DNA from 3 places in the Anaerotruncus sp. 80 genome. Region 3 is predicted to be linked to each of the others. Evidence: predicted binding sites of a transcription regulator. Region 3 holds the regulator's gene; each other region holds the start of a gene.

Region 1 (6,051 bases), on a different contig from region 3:
CAGCGGCATATCAAATTCTTCACCGAGAGCCGCTCTAACAGCTGGCGCAGTCTGAACCACGACATGCTTTGTCGAATCTTTCATAATCTCCCAAAGTTCGTCAAGGCTGGAATGCTCCTGCAGCGCACCGGTTGGGCAAACGTTAATGCACTGTCCACAGTTGACACATTTAGATTCGTCAATCGGACGATTGAATGTTGTGCTAACAACCGTGCCGAAACCTCTGTTGATGACATCAATTGCGCCAACTGTCTGTACATTGTGGCAGACACTGATACATCTTCTACATAAAATACACCGATTCGGGTCACGCATGATGGAAATACCGTTGTCGATATCCATAACCTGATTGGCTGTCACCACTTCCTGATTCTTTGCATAATTGGCAAACTCTGTATCCATGGTGTTAGCCAAAGTCTTTAGTTCGCATCCCGTAGAACCTCTATTGCAGCTCTGGCACATAGCAGGATGATTGGACAGAATCAACTCCAAATTCTTTTTTCTAAAGTTGAGAATGTCCGGCGTATGGGTTTTGACCACCATACCCTCCGCAACCTTCTGCACGCAGGAAGCCTGCCAGTTCTTTGCACCTTCCACTTCGACAAGGCACATACGGCAACAACCGATTTCGCAGACGTCCTTCAAAAAACACAAGGTAGGAATTTTGATGTTGACCTGTTTTGCCGCCTGTAATATCGTGTAATCCTCTGGCACGTTGACATCCATGCCGTCTATGGTTAATTGTACTCTTTTCTTATTCTTCATCACTTCGCCCTCCAGTTTATGCGTTCTTCATGATAGCCTTAAACGGACATTTTTCCATGCAGACGCCGCATTTGAGACATTTTTCATTGTCGATGACGTAAGGTGTTGTCTTGCTGCCAGAAATACACTGCGCAGGACAGTTTCTCGCGCAAAGACCACAATGCTTACAAAGTTCATCATGCACCACGAACCGCAGCATCGATACGCATACGCCAGCCGGACATTTTTTGTCTACCACGTGGGCTTCATACTCATCGCGGAAATATTTCAGCGTAGACAGTACCGGGTTCGGCGCCGTCTGACCCAGACCGCAAAGTGCACCCTTCTTGATGTTTTTCGCCAGATATTCCAGTTCGTCCAGATCTTCCAACGTACCTTTTCCATCGGTAATCTTCGTCAGAATTTCCAGCATTCTCTTCGTACCGATCCGGCATGGAGGACATTTTCCGCAGGATTCGTCTACGGTAAATTCCAGATAGAATTTTGCGATATCCACCATACAGGTATCCTCGTCCATGACGATCATACCGCCGGAACCCATCATGGACTGCAGCTCGATCAGAGAGTCATAGTCGATTGGGCTATCAAGGAATTCTGCCGGAATACAGCCACCGGAAGGTCCACCGGTCTGCACTGCCTTAAATTTCTTTCCGTTTGGAATGCCGCCGCCGATTTCGTAAATGATTTCACGCAGCGTCGTACCCATCGGGACTTCTACAAGTCCTGTATTGTTGATCTTTCCGCCAAGGGCAAAGACTTTGGTGCCGTGGGATTTCTCCGTACCGATGCCGGCAAACCAATCTGCGCCTTTGATGATAATCTGCGGAATATTAGAAAGCGTTTCCACGTTATTGATAATGGTCGGCTTTGCAAAGAGACCTTCTACTGCCGGGAATGGCGGTTTCAGTCTTGGTTCGCCGCGGTTTCCTTCGATGGAAGTCAAAAGCGCAGTTTCTTCACCACATACAAAAGCGCCAGCACCCAATCTGATATCTAAATCGAATTTAAATTTCAGACCCAGTACATTATCTCCTAAAAGACCATATTCTCTCGCCTGCTCGATGGCAAGGGCCAGTCTCTGTACTGCAATTGGATATTCCGCACGAACATATACATAGCCCTGGGACGCGCCGATGGCATATCCTGCGATTGCCATTGCTTCAATGACGGCATGGGGATCGCCTTCCAGAACAGATCTATCCATGAATGCGCCCGGGTCGCCCTCGTCAGCGTTACATACCACATACTTTTCCTTTTCCTGCTGATCTGCAGCAAACTGCCACTTGACGCCAGTCGGAAAACCGCCGCCGCCTCTGCCGCGCAGCCCTGCGTCTTTCATCGTCTTGATGACGTCTTCCGGCTCCATCTCTGTCAGCACCTTTGCCAACGCTTCATATCCGCCGTAAGCGATATATTCGTCGATGTTTTCTGGATCGATTCTGCCGCAGTTTCTCAGAGAAATACGCATCTGCTTAGAAAAGAAATCAAGTTCATTTTCTGATTTCAAACGTTCTACGACTCTGCCATTTTTGATGTGAGCTTCCCAGATTTCGTTGATGTCATCCGGCGTTACGTTGGTGTACATGACGTTTTCCGGATAAACCATCAAAATCGGACCCTCCGCACAAAGACCAAAACATCCCGTCTGCACGATATGCACACGATCATGCAGCCCGTCTCTGTCCATCAGTTCATTGAGTTTTTCCCGATTTTTAATTGCGCCTGATGAAGTACAGCCTGTACCGCAGCAGGTCATTATGTAAATTCTGTTATCATCGTTTCCGATTCTGTTGCCAAAAGACTGCAGTGTTGTATCTTTAATCTTCTGGATATCTTTGATTGTCTTAACCATCGTTTCCTCCCGTTATTCCATAAACTCATACTGATTCATGATTTCGTCTACCTGTTCCGGGGTCAGTCTTCCGTAAACCTCATCGTTGATGGTGACGACAGGCGCCAGACCGCAAGCGCCAATACACCGGCAGGAATCCAGGGAGAATTTACCGTCCGGCGTACATTCTCCAACATCAATGGAAAGCCGTTCCAGGAATTTTCCCAAAATGTCTCCAGCACCTTTTACGTAACACGCCGTTCCCATACAGACATTAATTTTGTACTTTCCCTTCTTTTTCAAGGAAAATTGGGAATAAAATGTTACGACGCCGTAAACCTTCGCCATGGAAACGCCCAGCCCGTCGGCAATTCGCTCCTGCACCTCATACGGCAGATAGCCAAAGACCTCCTGCGCCTCATGGAGGATTGGAATCAGCGCGCCTCGCTCATCTTTATGCTTTTCGATGATTTCGTCAAGCTGCGCAAACTTTGCAGTCATTTCTTTGCAGTTACACATGTTTTTCTCCTTCGAAAATGATAGATATAGATATAGATATAGATATAATTCCATAAGATGGCAACCACCCGTTAAATTTTTAACCCGAATTGGTTAATTTTTTAACCTTTACCATCGTTTTCATTTTATAACAAATTTTCTGATTTGTCAACTTTTCGTCAGATAAAAAATAAAAGATTTTATGACATTAAAGTAAGATTTGTGAATTTACCACAAAATCCAAATATATGTGCAACGAATTTTATGGGTTTTATCATAACAAAAAACGCAGCACGCCGAACCTGCCGTTCGGCGTGCTGCATCAATTCTCTACAAAACTGCTGCCTATGTTCAATAAACAAATTGTATCAAGTCTATTACTTTTCCACCTGAGATATATACGTACACCACTTGATTTCCACTTCTGTAAACCCACTCTTTAATGCCGTAGTAAGTCGCTTTGCTGACAGGCTTCCCCCAAGTTGTCAAGAGCGCCTGCTTACTGGTCATGCCGACATATAATTTATTCCCAAAATACACCATATCGCTATAAGAATCCAATTTCTGCCCGCGCGAATTATATAACGATGCACTTATTTTTGTGCCAGCAGCATGGGTGCCGATATATACCTTAGTCTTCAGCAATTTCTTCGATTGATTAATTTTTTTCTTATATGTCTTTCCACCAATCTTTATTTTTATCATATCGCCTGCAGAAACATTTGAACACTCCACATACGCATATTTTGATGATTTATATACATATTTATAAATCTCAAGATTGGCAGACTTTCTTTTTTTCACCGTCTTTGTGATACTGGTACTGCTTCCGTAATCATTTGTTACAGTAATCTTGATTTTCTTTCCAAATTTCTGCTTCGGAATTTTCAATTCAAATTCACCGCTTCGTTTATCAGCAACAGTTTTGTAGGTTTTGCCATCTAACACTGTCTTTACCGTTGCGCCCAGCGCTGCTTCGCCGACAATCGTACTCGTTTTATCGTAGATATTATTGACCTTAATATAAACTTCTGCATTTTCAACAGTTCCTTCTGTTGTAATTACCTTTCCGGAATCATCTTCCGCCGTGATAATTATCTTTTCGCCCAACTTTTGCTGCGGATAAGGGGCATCCAGCGCAACAGTAATTTCATCATCAATAATTTTACACGGGTATGTTTCGCCGCCTACCGTAACTGTTGCTTTTACAATTTTCTCATCGGGGAGTTTACTGATAAATGCCCCCATTCCTTTTCTTTCTGCAATAACAAGAAAGAACTCCGTACTGCTCTGCCCCACATTGACAGTTACAGTCGTAGATACCTCACCAAAAGTTTTCGAGCCGACTGTCTTTACAGTAATAATGGCAGTCCCCGGCGCCTTTGCCCGAATCACTCCGTCGGCGTCTACTGTCGCTACAGCAGGATTATCCGACGTATAAGAAAAGCCTGTACCATCTCCCGAAGCCTTCGCCTTTATTTGCACCGGATCACTTTTCGGAAACAAATCAAATGTATTTTCTTTAATTGTGATTTCCTGTTCTTTCGGTGCAATTTCAAAGTATCTGGTAATCGTGCCGTGAAATTTGCCTCTCCCTATAATATCTACTCGAGCCGTACCAACTTCTATATTATTAGAGTATTTAAGAACATAATCACTAAGCTCGCTCAATTTCTTTCCTTGATAAGTTACAATGATTGGCTCGGCATTTTGGCGCTTACCGTTATAAACTTTTTTAGGTTCGTATTGCACTTCAGCTTTTGCGATGTTGATACGTGTCTCATAACGATAATTCACTTTTCCAGAAAATCCTCCGATACCGCGAATTTCAATATAGCCACAGGTTTCTTCATCAGTATAATTACCAACAGTATAGTCTTTTCCTTCTTCTAAAAGCATTTTCCCATAGGTAATGGTAAATTGCGGCCGCTCTCCCTTTTCTGTGAATTCCGGAAAGTTAAACTTGCAATAAGTTCCGATTGATCTCGGGTAAATGTCTAGCTCACTACGCAGTTCTCCACAGTAATCATTAATTCCTTTAGCAATAACCTCCATTTTGCCCGGCATCACATTGTTTCTATACTCCAGTGTATAATCAACACCTTCCGTCAATCTGTGATTCGCCACCCATACTTCTACTTTGTTCGCAATCAGCTCTTCCCCTGTATACGTAAAAGTCGATGGATCTGTACGCATAAATGAATCCCTGGATATATCTATCTTCTGCACTTCTTCCTGTCCAGGGGACTGTGTCTCATCCCCTGCATCTTCTGCAAAAATACCCGCAGGGAAACTGCAAAGCAGCATCATCAAAGATAATACAATCACAATGGCTCGTTTCATTTCATTCTTCCTTTCTTTCGCTGTGTCTTATTACTTATTATTATATTCCAGCCAATCACATCTGTAAAGCCCCCACTGTTTTTTATAGAAAATACTCAATAAATGAAAAGGGATTGTCACTCAAGTAGCTACATGATATAATACAATTAAAAAGACGATTAATTATTATAAATATGGAGGAATCAACATGATGAAAAAGAAAATCTTTGTAATTTTTCTTTCACTTGCACTGATTGTTGCATGCATTCCAGGTAATATGCTCCTATCTTATGCTGATTTTAGTCCTGCCTACGATTACGATTACGATGATGATGAATTAGGTGGCGACGATTACGAAATCGAATTTATTGACGCAACCGAAGAAAAAGGACAGTTATTTGTTTATTGGGTACCTAAGCACGGATTCAACGAGTACGATGTACTCCACTACGAGGTTTCTGTCAAATATCCTGAAAGCGATGAGTTTGTATTTCTTAAAAAAATTGCCAGTGATGACGAAGAATATCAGTACTGGGTCCCAGTTGAGGTTGAAGACGAATATGGCGATGATGAAGACGGATGGGCAGAAATGGATGCTTACGGATTTGACTTTCCAGTTACCAAAAGAGGGTATT
Region 2 (6,051 bases), on a different contig from region 3:
CAAGCGGGAAACGGTGCTGGACGGCGTTTCTTTGCAGGTGGAGGCCGGACAGCTTTGCGCGCTGCTGGGAGAGAATGGCTCTGGAAAATCTACTCTTTTAAAGCTGATCGGAGGTATGGAGAAGCAGCAGGATGGACAAATATTCATCGAGGAGAATCATGTATGGGATTTTTCAGCGAAGCAGCGCGCAAAATTGGCGGCGTATCTGCCGCAGCGATTTGGCGTATACTTTGATACAGGCGTATTGGATATGGTTCTTATGGGTGTGAATCCTGAGTTGTCTTTCGGGCAGACGCCATCGGAACGTCATATACGCAAAGCGCGGGCAGCATTAGAGTACCTCCACTTATCCTATTTAGGGGAGGCGAATTATATGTATCTGAGTGAAGGCGAGAAGCAGATGGTAATGATCGCCAGAGCAATGGTGCAGGGCGCTCCGCTTCTCCTATTTGATGAACCGGACAGCGCGCTCGATGTAAATAACAGGTATCATCTTATGCAGATGCTGCGAAAATTAGCTGATGAAGAAAATTTGGGCGCGCTGCTTGTACTTCACGATCTCCAGCTAACCTTATCCTATTGTGATAAAGTGTATCTGTTAAAGGCAGGTAAAATCTGTGCGGAGATGAAAATGACAGAAGTATCAGCAGAGGAAATGGAAGATAATTTGCGGCAAGTATTCCCTGGCGTGAAAGTGTACAGTAGAGGCAAAGAACTTTATATCGGTTACAGACAGTAACAGGCCGGGCAGTTTTCGCCCAGCCTGTTATTTGCGGACAGAGAGTAAATCTGTTTTTTTATCTATATCCTTTAGTTCCAGAGGATTGAGAACAGGCAGAAAGGAAACTGCTTCTGGATACTTTTTGCAAAGATATTTTCCACCGTGATTAGGGGGCAGAGCGCTAAGTTCCATGAAGTAACGCGATGGAAAGATAACCGGATTTCCCTGTTTACCGTTGCAAAGCGGAACGTGAATTTTCTCCGATTCTTCGCTGAAGTGAGCAGCGAGATTTTGAATGGTCCGTGTTGTGAGCCAGGGTTGATCGGAAACAAAGAACATACAGCCTCGGCAAAGAGGATTGATTTCAGCCATACCAAGGGCTATGGTTTTTGCGATATCATTGGTAGTATCCTCATTCCGGACTGCCATATAACCATATTTTTTTGATATTGTCAGAATATCGCTATAGGTGGATACGACGATGACCTGCTCAAACAGGCCGGACGGAATGGAGGAAAATAATTTCTCTATCATCGGCTTGCCGTCAACCGGATGGAGAAGCTTGTTTTCACCGAAACGACTGGCGCGGCCGGAAGCTAAAATGATAGCGGAAAGATGCGAAAGTTTCATATGATCTGTTTTTCCTTTCTGAGGATTTGCTTGTTACATTATATAATAAAAAACGAAGTGCGTACAGCCCCCCCCGACTGAGAAATCTAAACCAAAGGATTTACGGATGGACTTTCTTTCCTTTTATTGACTAACCCAACCATTGTGTGGTATCCTAAAAGATAGAAACTGCCTCGCCCCATTCGGCGCAGGAGACGAAAGGAATGAATAGAAATGACTGAGAAAAAGGGAACTTATTACATTACGACCCCGATTTATTATCCGAGCTCAAACCTTCATATAGGACACACATACTGTACTGTAATGGCGGACGCCATGGCCAGATTCAAGAGACTTTCCGGCTACGATGTGCGCTTTTTGACAGGAACAGATGAGCATGGACAGAAGATCCAGACCATTGCAGAAGAAAAGGGCGTTAGCCCGCAGGAATACGTGGATGGTGTAGTTGCTGGCATTAAAGAGTTGTGGAAGACCATGGAAATTTCTTATGATGACTTTATCAGAACCACTGAGGACAGACACGTAAAGCGGGTGCAGGCTATTTTTAATAAAATGTACGAAAAAGGCGATATCTATAAAGGCGAGTACGAAGGTCTGTACTGCACGCCGTGCGAATCTTTCTGGACAGAAAGTCAGCTTGTAGACGGCTGCTGTCCGGACTGCGGAAGACCTGTGCAGAAAGCCAAGGAAGAAGCTTATTTCTTTAAACTTTCCAAATATCAGGACAAGCTGATTGACCTTTTGGAGAACACCAACTTCCTTGAACCTGAAACCAGAAGAAACGAAATGCTGGGATTTATCAGACAGGGGCTTGATGACCTTTGCATTTCCCGCTCTACCTTTGACTGGGGTATTCAGGTACCAATTGATGAAAAGCATGTCATCTATGTATGGCTGGATGCACTTTCAAACTATATCACTGCCTTGGGCTATCCTGACGATCCGGAACTTTTCGAAAAATACTGGCCGGCTGATGTGCACCTTGTAGGAAAAGAAATTGTTAGATTCCATTCCATTATCTGGCCCGCAATGCTGATGTCTTTAGATTTGCCGGTTCCAAAGCAGGTTTTGGGTCACGGCTGGCTGCTTCTTGAAGGCGGCAAGATGAGCAAGTCCAAGGGCAATGTGGTTGACCCGGTGAAGCTCATCGACCGTTATGGCATCGACGCGCTGAAATATTTCCTGCTTCGCGAGTATACCTTTGGACAGGACGGCGTGTTCACCAATGAAGTGATGCTGAAACGGATGAACTACGACCTTGCTAACGACCTTGGAAATCTGGTGTCCAGAACGGCTTCCATGATTGAAAAATACTGCGGCGGCGTCGTGCCGGAAAGCAACACGGAAGACGATATCGACAAAGACCTGAAAGCCATCGCGACTGGCGCGGCCTCCAAGGTGGAAGCACAGATGGACAAGTTCGCGTTCAATATGGCGCTGGAAGAAATCTGGATTCTTGTTAGACGTGCCAATAAATATATCGACGAAAAAGCACCTTGGATTCTTGCAAAGGATGAAACAAAGAAGCCGGAACTGGATACCTGCCTGCACAATCTGGCAGAGTCTCTGCGTATCATTTCCATTCTGATTCATCCGTTTATGCATACTACCTCTGACAAGATTAGAAAGCAGATGGGTCTGTGGTATGCGGATGTGGTCTGGGAAGACGCGTTTACTTTCGATATGATGTATCAGGAACAGGTGAAGAAGGGTGAAGCCATTTTCCCGAGACTTGATATCGAAAAGGAACTTGAGGAACTGGATGCTATGCAGAAAGCTGGTGCAGAGCCTGAAGAAGAGAATATTCCGCTGGAATTGAAGCCGGAAATCGAATACGATGATTTTGACAAGATTGATTTCCGTGTAGGTCTTATCGAAAAGGCAGAGAAGCACCCGAAGGCTGATAAGCTTCTGGTCTTCCAGATTAAGATGGGAACAGAACGCCGCCAGATTATCTCCGGCGTAGCAGAAGACTTTAAGCCGGAAGATATGGTTGGAAAGAAAGTAATCATCGTCGCCAACCTGAAGCCACGCAAACTGCGCGGTCTGGAGTCAAAGGGCATGATTATGTTCGCTGAAAACGGTGAAAGATGTGAAATCGTTACTACCATAGCTGAAGACGGCGTAGTGGTAGATTAGAAGAATGGGTTTTAAAAGCCGCCTGCTTGTGAATTGCAGGCGGCTTTTTGGCGGAAGGAAGGGGGATTTTTGCAAGGTGAATCCTCTTAGTTTGCCTATTGAAAAGAAAGTCTTCTATAGAACTATAAATAATTCACGGTAAATGCACGAAAAAACTTTCAAAAATTGAACATTGACAAATTCCTGGATATTTTGTATTTTTGTCAATAAATGCGCGTTAAAATACCGATTATTTCATATTTTACGTTCTAATATTGACAAGATTGACAAACTCTCAATTTTTTGTCAATTTTGGCAAGGTAGAAGGGATTTAAGAGCGGTTTTGACCTGCTGCACTGATGGTTTATTGACAAAAATACGCGGGATGAAAGAATTTTGTCAATGTTAGCTGGCATAGAACGTCTTCGTGCGTTTGCCATGATAAATAATTTGACTGAACTTGATTTTTGTGATTAACTTTGGTTGGGTTTGTGCTATACTATAGTTAACAGACTGCCTGCTGACAGGGGATTACATGCGGGTGTTAAAAACGGGCAGTACAATGAGGAGGGTGTGAAACATGACAAAGATTGCAATTAATGGATTTGGACGAATCGGTAGGCTGGCATTCAGACAGATTTTTGAAGATGAAACTATGGAGGTCACAGCCATCAACGACCTAACAGAACCGGCGATGCTGGCACATCTGCTGAAGTATGACAGCGTGCAGGGCGGATACCGCGGTCATACGGTGACCAGCGATGAAAACTCCATCACGGTAGACGGAAAGAAGATTGCGATTCTTTCGGAGAAAGAACCGCAGCAGTTGCCGTGGAAAGAGCTGGGCATAGATATCGTACTGGAATGTACAGGCTTTTTCTGCTCCAAAGCAAAGTCAGAGGCGCATCTTCGTGCCGGCGCAAAGAAAGTCCTCATTTCCGCACCTGCAGGAAACGATTTGAAGACCATTGTTTACGGAACTAACCATGAAACATTGAATGCCGAAGATGATATCATTTCCGCAGCGTCCTGCACCACCAACTGTCTGGCTCCTATGGCAAAGGCGCTTAACGATTACCGGGAAATTCGTACCGGTTTTATGACGACCATTCACGCTTACACCGGAGATCAGATGCTTTTGGACGGACCCCACAGAAAAGGAGATTTTCGCCGTGCAAGGGCTGGTGCAGTCAATATCGTGCCTAATAGCACCGGTGCAGCAAAGGCTATCGGTCTGGTGATTCCAGAACTTGATGGAAAGCTGATTGGCTCTGCACAGCGTGTACCAGTGCCTTCCGGTTCTATCACTATTTTGGATGCTACACTGAAAGACGAGACAGAGTCTGTAACGGTAGAAGGCATTAATGCGGCCATGAAGGCTGCTGCCAGCGAGTCTTTTGGCTATACAGAGGAAGAGTTGGTATCCAGCGATATCATCGGCATGAACTACGGTTCCCTCTTTGACGCTACACAAACCCTTGCTCAAAGATGCGGCACCAAGATTTATGAGGTTCGTGTGGTTGCATGGTATGATAACGAATGCAGCTACGTGTCTCAGATGATAAGAACGCTGAAATATCTGAGAAATTTCCTTTAATATGCGGATAAGAAAAGGCGCAGGCTTCTTTGATGAGAGCCTGCGCCTTTTAGGTGGGATTATACTGGAATTTACGCGATGTTTTCTTTGTCTGTTTTTTTCCTGAGTTTGACTTTTGGTTCTTTTGGCAGTCCGAAGAGCGGAATCACTCTATCCAGACCGGTGACAGTCAGAATCAGAATAGAAGCTACAGCAATCATTGCCATAAAATTATACTTGATGAAGTCTGTGTTAGAGAATTGGAACAGCGGATATACGTTTGCTGCGATACCAACATAGAATCCAAGGTATACGTGCCATGGAATTAGCTGAGAGCCGAATACACCCATTGCATCACCGAAAGTAGCATTTCGCAGTTTCAGCTTATACATGTCTTCTTCTGTTTCAGCTTCTACGTTTTCTTCTGTAATTCCTTTGATGATTGGACCAACCGTTACAATCTGTGCCATCTCATCGGACAGGATTGCATTACCAGTAAGGCAAAGCAAGCCGTTGCAGAACATTAGCTGTCTTACATTGTGGGAAACTCTTACAATCAAGTTTGCTAGCGGATCGAAGGCTTTCATCTTGCCCATGATGCCGCCGAATGCAGCAACCCACATCATCATGATGATTACCCAGCTGCCTGCGTCAGCAAAGCCGTCCATACACATGTTCAGATAGTCCTGCAGTCCGCCGCCGTTGAAGGAAGTAGTGCCTGCGAAAAGTCCAAGAACGTAGGCAGATACGATACCGGTGCCGATACAGCCGAATGTGTTCAGCCCTGAAATTGCAAGGCCAATTACCAGAATGAGAGGAACTATCATGTAAAGTGCTACGCCGTTTTGTACCTGATCCAGAAGATTAATCGCTTCAGGCTTTTCTTCAGCCAGATAATCCAGCGCGCTCTGTGGAACGGAGTCCAGTACGTTGGAGGCTTCTACCGCCTGATTAGGAAGCCCCATTACGGTAGCGGCAATGAAGAATACGATAGCAGCAAGAACCA
Region 3 (6,051 bases):
TGTGGTGCCTGAGATTGCATCTCGCCATCATCTTGAGAATATCAACGGCGTCATCGACCAGGCGCTGGCTGAGGCGGGCATCAGCCTTTCCGACATTGACCTGATCGGTGTGACCAACGGTCCTGGGCTGATCGGCGCGCTTCTCATGGGAGTGGCAACAGCCAAAGCGATTGCCTTTGCCAGAGATATTCCGCTGGTGGGGGTCAATCACATGCATGGGCATATCAGTGCTAATTTCATTGCTTATCCACAGCTTGCACCGCCTTTTATGTGTCTCATCGTGTCGGGCGGACATACCAATATTGTGGAGATGACGGACTATAACTGCTGTACAGTGCTGGGCGGCACCAGAGATGATGCAGTGGGTGAGGCTTATGATAAAGTGGCTAGAGTCATCGGTCTCGGCTATCCAGGCGGTCCGAAAATCGATAAAGTGGCGAAGGAAGGAAATCCGGATGCGATTGCTTTTAAAAGAGTTTTTCTGGAAAAAGGCAGTCTGGATTTCAGTTTCAGCGGTCTGAAGACAGCAGTGCTGAACTATTTGAATACAGAGCGGCAGGCGGGACGGGAGATTTCTGTGCCGGATGTGGCGGCGAGCTTTCAGGCAGCAGTCATTGATGTAATCGTGGCAAAGACTATGGAAGCAGTAAAGGAAAGAAAACAGGATAAACTAGTGCTGGCAGGGGGTGTTGCGGCAAATTCTAAGCTGCGGCAGGATTTACAGAAGGCTTGTGAAAACGCAGGGGTGAGTCTGTACATTCCCCAGCCGATTTTGTGCACTGACAATGCAGCAATGATTGCCTGCGCTGCATACTATAAATACAAGGCGTTCGGGGCTTGCGACCTGTATATGGATGCGGATCCGAGCATGGCAATTTAACTGGCGATAGGAGAGTAATGACATGATTGTTTTATCAGCAAAAGATATTACGAAGACCTATGGCGTGGATACTATTTTGGAAGGGGTTTCCTTCCACATCAATGAAGGAGACAGAGTGGGTATTGTGGGCGCTAACGGCGCTGGCAAGACTACCCTTTTGAATATTTTATCGGGGGAGCTTTCTGCTGACGGCGGACAGTTTTTTCTCTCCCAAAGCGCAACTATAGGTTATTTGAAACAAAAAAATAACTTCGACACGGAGTCTACAGTGCTGGAGGAAGTGCAGAAGATTTTTAAGCCCATCGAGGAGATGGAACAGGAACTGACGGAGCTTTCCGTGAAAATCAGCGAGATGGGGGCGTCCGCCGGCTGCGTGATGAACCAGTATGCAAAGCTGCAGGATGCTTTTGCAAATGAAGGCGGCTATGCCTACAAGAGTGAGATGTACGGCATTCTCAACAGCATGGCGTTTGGATCGGAGTACTACGACAAAAAGATCAGCACTCTTTCTGGTGGTGAGAGAACCCGCCTTGCTTTGGCGTGTCTGCTTCTTGAAAAACCGGACATTTTGTTTTTGGATGAGCCGACCAACCATTTGGATATCGGTACTTTAAAGTGGCTGGAACAGTATCTGAAGGGATATAAGGGGACTATTGTCATGGTTTCCCACGACCGGTATTTTCTGGACCAGATGACCAACCGGATCTTTGAGGTGTCTCACCATAAGCTTAGGTGCTACGACGGCAACTACTCTGCTTTTGCGGAGAAAAAAAGAGCCCTGCGGGAAGCGGAGATGCGTGCATATAATAAGCAGCAGACCGAAATTCGCAGGCAGGAGGATATGATTCGCAGGTTTAAAGAGCGGGGAACGGAAAAGCTTGCTAAGCGTGCGGCTTCCAGAGAAAAGCGTTTGGAACATTTGGAACGGCTGGAGCGTCCGGAAGCGGAGCAGGGTAAGATGAAGATTCGTTTCCGCCAGGAGTACCAGAGCGGAAACGATGTGCTCTATGGTGAAAATCTGGCAAAGTCCTTTGGCTTTGGCGCCAGCAGAAAAGACCTGTTTGCCAACGTGAATTTTGATATCAAGCGGGGCGAGCGAATTTGCATCGTGGGACCTAACGGTGTGGGAAAGACTACACTTCTTAGGATTCTGATGGAAGAGCTTTCTCCCAGTGACGGATACCTGAAAATCGGGCATAACGTAGCATTTGGCTACTACGACCAGGGGCAGCTTTTGCTCGATGACAGCGCTACAGTCATGGACGAAGTGCATGATTCCTATCGCCTGTATAAAGATGCGGAAATCCGCTCTATTTTAGGAAGGTTTTTATTTAAAAACGACCAGGTGTTTTTACAGGTGGGCTCTCTTTCCGGCGGAGAAAAAGCGCGCCTGGCGCTTTTGAAACTGATGATGAGTGGTGCTAATGTACTGATTCTGGATGAACCGACGAACCATCTTGATATCGATTCTAAGGAGGTCTTTGAAGAGGCGCTTTTGGATTACCCTGGCACGGTTATCGTTGTATCTCATGACCGATACTTCCTCAACAAAATTCCGACTAGAATTTTAGAACTGGAAAAGACCGGACTAACAGAGTACCTTGGTACATATGATTATTACGTGGAAAAAAAGGCATCTCTGGAAAGCGGGAAAAAGTATCTCAAAGAAATGGGTCACAAGGAGGCACAGCCGGTTTTAAGCAAGGAAGAGGATCAAAAGCTGAGTGCTGCCGAAGAACGGGCACTAAAGAAAAAGCAGGAGGCGGAGGAACGCCGCATTGCCAGAGAAAAGGAACGGCTTGAGGAATTGATTGCAAAGCTGGAGAATGCGATTTCAGAAAATGAGCTGAAAATGTGTGATGAAGCGAATCTGACAAATCATCAATATTTGGCAGAATTAACGGAAGAGAACGAGAAATATCAGGCTGAGCTTGCGGATGCATACGAAAAATGGATGGAATTGGAGTAAAAAACTAAGAAATTCCAAAATTTTTCTTGCATTACATAGGGCAGTCTACTATAATAAATTCTGTAATTATGTAACGACAAATGGAGGTTGGTTATGACTTTTGATAAAATTAGATCTATTATTATGGATCAGCTGGATGTAGAAGAATCTATGGTAACAATGGATACCAATATGATGAAGGATCTCGAGGCTGATTCTCTGGACGCTGTAGAAATTATTATGGCAATCGAAGATGAGTTTGATATCGAGATTGCTGACGAAGATGCAGAGAAGTTCCAGTTAGTAGGCGATTTAGTAAGATATGTTGAAGAAAATTGTGAACAGGAATAACTATGGAAAACCCGTCAGCCTATGGCGGGCTTTTTTGTAATAACATAAGAAAACTGCTATGATTTGAGAGAGGGTGATTAGTCAAATGAAAAATGCAAAGATTTCCAACGCAGTCATCAAGAGACTGCCAAGATACAGACGTTATCTCATTGAACTTAAGAAAAAGGGTGTAGAAAAGATTTCCTCCAAAGAATTCAGCAATCTGATTGGTTATACAGCATCTCAGATTCGTCAGGACTTAAATAACTTTGGCGGTTTTGGACAGCAGGGCTACGGCTATAGCGTAGAAGGGCTTTATGACGAAATCAGCGCAATTTTGGGCCTGGATAAAGAGTACCGCATGGTTATCATGGGGGCGGGCAATCTGGGACAGGCAATTGCAAAATATACCCATTTTCATAAGCAGGGATTTAAAGTATACGGTGTTTTTGAGATCAATCCAACACTGATAGGAAAAGACCTTGACGGAATGGAAATTATGGACTACGAAAATATTGTAGAATTTGTTGAAGAGGAAGAAATTGATATTGGAATCATCTGTGTCAGCAGAGAAAATGCGCAGGAGGTGGCGGACAAGCTTTCTTTCGCCGGTGTAAAGGGGATTTGGAATTTTGCGCCGACAGATATTGAAGTACCAAAGCATGTGGCGCTGGAAAATGTACATCTTTCTGACAGCCTTCACTCTTTAGCATATCACATGAACGACATTCAGAAAAAGAAAACAGCGCTAAAGGAGAAAGAAAGAGAAGAGTAAGGCGGCTGTTTCATGGCAAAAGAAAATAAGGCTGTCCCTTTTGGGTACAGCCTTATCAGTTTGGTTAGTTTTCGATTAACCTTCTACCGGAGCATCTACCGGGCAAGCACCAGCGCAAGCGCCGCAATCGATGCATTTGTCTGCGTCGATTACATATGTACCTTCGCCTTCGGAGATAGCTTCTACAGGACATTCTGCAGCACATGCGCCACAGCTGATGCAAGCATCTGTAATTTTATAAGCCATGATATTATCCTCCTTATAAGACATTTTTTAAATCAGTACCATTATAACAGAAGGGCAAGTAATAGTAAAGATGAAAGTTTATACTTTGACGGGGAAAAGTGGAACAGGAAAATCCTATCAGGCGATTCATCTGTGTAAGGCGAGAAATATTGAAAGTATCATTGATGATGGGCTTTTTATTTATAAAAATCGCGTGGAGGCGGGGATTTCTGCAAAGCGCCAAAAAACTATGGTAGGCGCCATTAAGACGGCGTTGTTTACTCTGGACGAACATGCGCAGACGGTGGCAGACCGGATTCGGGAGATGGAGCCGAAATCCATCTTAATTATTGGAACCAGCGACAAAATGACGGACAAGATTGTAGCAAGGCTGGGTCTGCCTGCTGTCAGTCAACGAATTTATATTGAAGATATTACTACAGAAGAGGAAAGGGAGACGGCAAACAGGCAGAGGAATATGCTTGGAAAACACGTCATTCCGGCACCGACTCTGCAGCTGAAACGTGATTTTGCCGGATATTTTCTGGATCCTCTTCGGATTTTGCGCGGAATCGGCGGGAAAATTCAGGAACCGGAAAAGACAGTGGTGAGACCGACGTTCAGCTATATGGGAGAATTTTTTATTTCCGACTCGGTAATGAAGGATATTGCAGACTGTGTAGCAGGTGAGTCAGAAGGGATTTCAAGAGTTTTAAAGATTTATGAAAATACGGCGCCGGATAATTTGATTATTGATATTGCTGTAGCGGCATCGGCGCAGGCGCTGATATGGGAAAGCGCTATAGAGTTTCAGCAGAAACTGGCTGAGACGGTGGAGTACATGACGGCATTTAACGTGGTTAAGGTCAATGTAGAAGTCAGATGGATCGAGTAGAATATGGAACAGAGAATATATACAATAGAAGACGTTGAAGATTTTTTCCCTGTGCATGTCTTTGAATGCGGGCAGTGCTTTCGGTGGCAGCGGCAGGAGGACGGCTCTTATACTGGTGTTGCCGGAGGGAGAATTGCAAATATTGCCTTTGAGTCATATGAAGGGGAAGCGGAAGGCGGCAGCGGCAGACTGCAGATAAGCAACTGTACGGAAGCAGATTTTGAAAATTTCTGGAGTCAATATCTGGATTTAGACAGAGACTATGGGAAACTCAAACGAAAGCTTTGTCGTGGTGATAAAGTCATGAGAAAGGCAGTCAAATTTGGCTGGGGAATCCGAATTCTGAATCAGGATTTGTGGGAAACTATTGTTTCTTTTATTATTTCACAGAACAATAACATTCCGCGGATTAAGGGCTGTATAGAGGGGCTTGCGGAGCTGCTTGGAGAGCCGGTCGGTGTCTTTGAGGGAAGGGCATGGTATGATTTGCCAACTCCAGAAAAACTGGCGTTGGTAACGGTGGAAGATTTGGCGCCGGTGAAGCTGGGATATAGAGCGAAATATCTGATTGAAACTGCAAAAATTGTATGTCAGAAAGGAATGCCTGAGAATGTAGAGGATTTGTCAGCTCTTTGCGGAGTAGGACCTAAAGTTGCAAGCTGCATTGCTCTCTTTGGCATGGGGGAGACGGGCAGCTTTCCTATTGATGTCTGGGTGGCAAGGGTGATGAGCGGACTCTATGGAATTGATGAAAAAAATCATGGAGCCATGAAAGCATATGCTGACGAGCACTTTGGAGCCCTTGGAGGGTTTGCACAGCAATACCTGTTCTATTACATCAGAAATTTGAACGCAAGAAAATAGTATAATTATTTTTTGAGAAGGGAGTCGAGAACTGCTGTAAAGCAGTTTTCGGCTTATTTTTGTGGGCTGAATTGTATGAATGTAAAACTAATCAGAAAAATTACATATTTTTTGAATTTACTCTTGACAATCAT

The links. The regulator Rex, encoded in region 3, represses fermentation and respiration genes when NADH is low (regulators of the CRP and FNR family bind a similar motif). The targets are predictions, from matches to a motif close to ATTGTTAANNNNTTAACAAT.
Region 1: D1155_RS09360 (NAD(P)H-dependent oxidoreductase subunit E) is a predicted target of Rex. The motif match lies at 3,205-3,224, and genes of this name have one in related genera.
Region 2: gap (type I glyceraldehyde-3-phosphate dehydrogenase) is a predicted target of Rex. The motif match lies at 3,761-3,780, and genes of this name have one in related genera.

What each region holds. Positions count from the first base shown of each region.
Region 1 is NZ_QWES01000016.1:29,255-35,305, reverse strand. Features, by position in the region: gene D1155_RS09370 (NADH-dependent [FeFe] hydrogenase, group A6) at 1-765, opposite strand, end outside; gene nuoF (NADH-quinone oxidoreductase subunit NuoF) at 782-2,521, opposite strand; gene D1155_RS09360 (NAD(P)H-dependent oxidoreductase subunit E) at 2,630-3,115, opposite strand; gene D1155_RS09355 (Ig-like domain-containing protein) at 3,446-5,437, opposite strand; gene D1155_RS09350 (fibronectin type III domain-containing protein) at 5,625-6,051, shown strand, end outside.
Region 2 is NZ_QWES01000018.1:66,497-72,547, forward strand. Features, by position in the region: gene D1155_RS10370 (ABC transporter ATP-binding protein) at 1-739, shown strand, start outside; gene D1155_RS10375 (nucleotidyltransferase family protein) at 767-1,351, opposite strand; gene metG (methionine--tRNA ligase) at 1,565-3,490, shown strand; gene gap (type I glyceraldehyde-3-phosphate dehydrogenase) at 4,050-5,066, shown strand; gene D1155_RS10390 (Na+/H+ antiporter NhaC family protein) at 5,138-6,051, opposite strand, start outside.
Region 3 is NZ_QWES01000040.1:7,223-13,273, forward strand. Features, by position in the region: gene tsaD (tRNA (adenosine(37)-N6)-threonylcarbamoyltransferase complex transferase subunit TsaD) at 1-880, shown strand, start outside; gene D1155_RS14650 (ABC-F family ATP-binding cassette domain-containing protein) at 903-2,849, shown strand; gene acpP (acyl carrier protein) at 2,943-3,179, shown strand; gene D1155_RS14660 (redox-sensing transcriptional repressor Rex) at 3,265-3,933, shown strand; gene D1155_RS14665 (4Fe-4S binding protein) at 4,009-4,179, opposite strand; gene D1155_RS14670 (Asp23/Gls24 family envelope stress response protein) at 4,250-5,053, shown strand; gene D1155_RS14675 (DNA glycosylase) at 5,057-5,917, shown strand.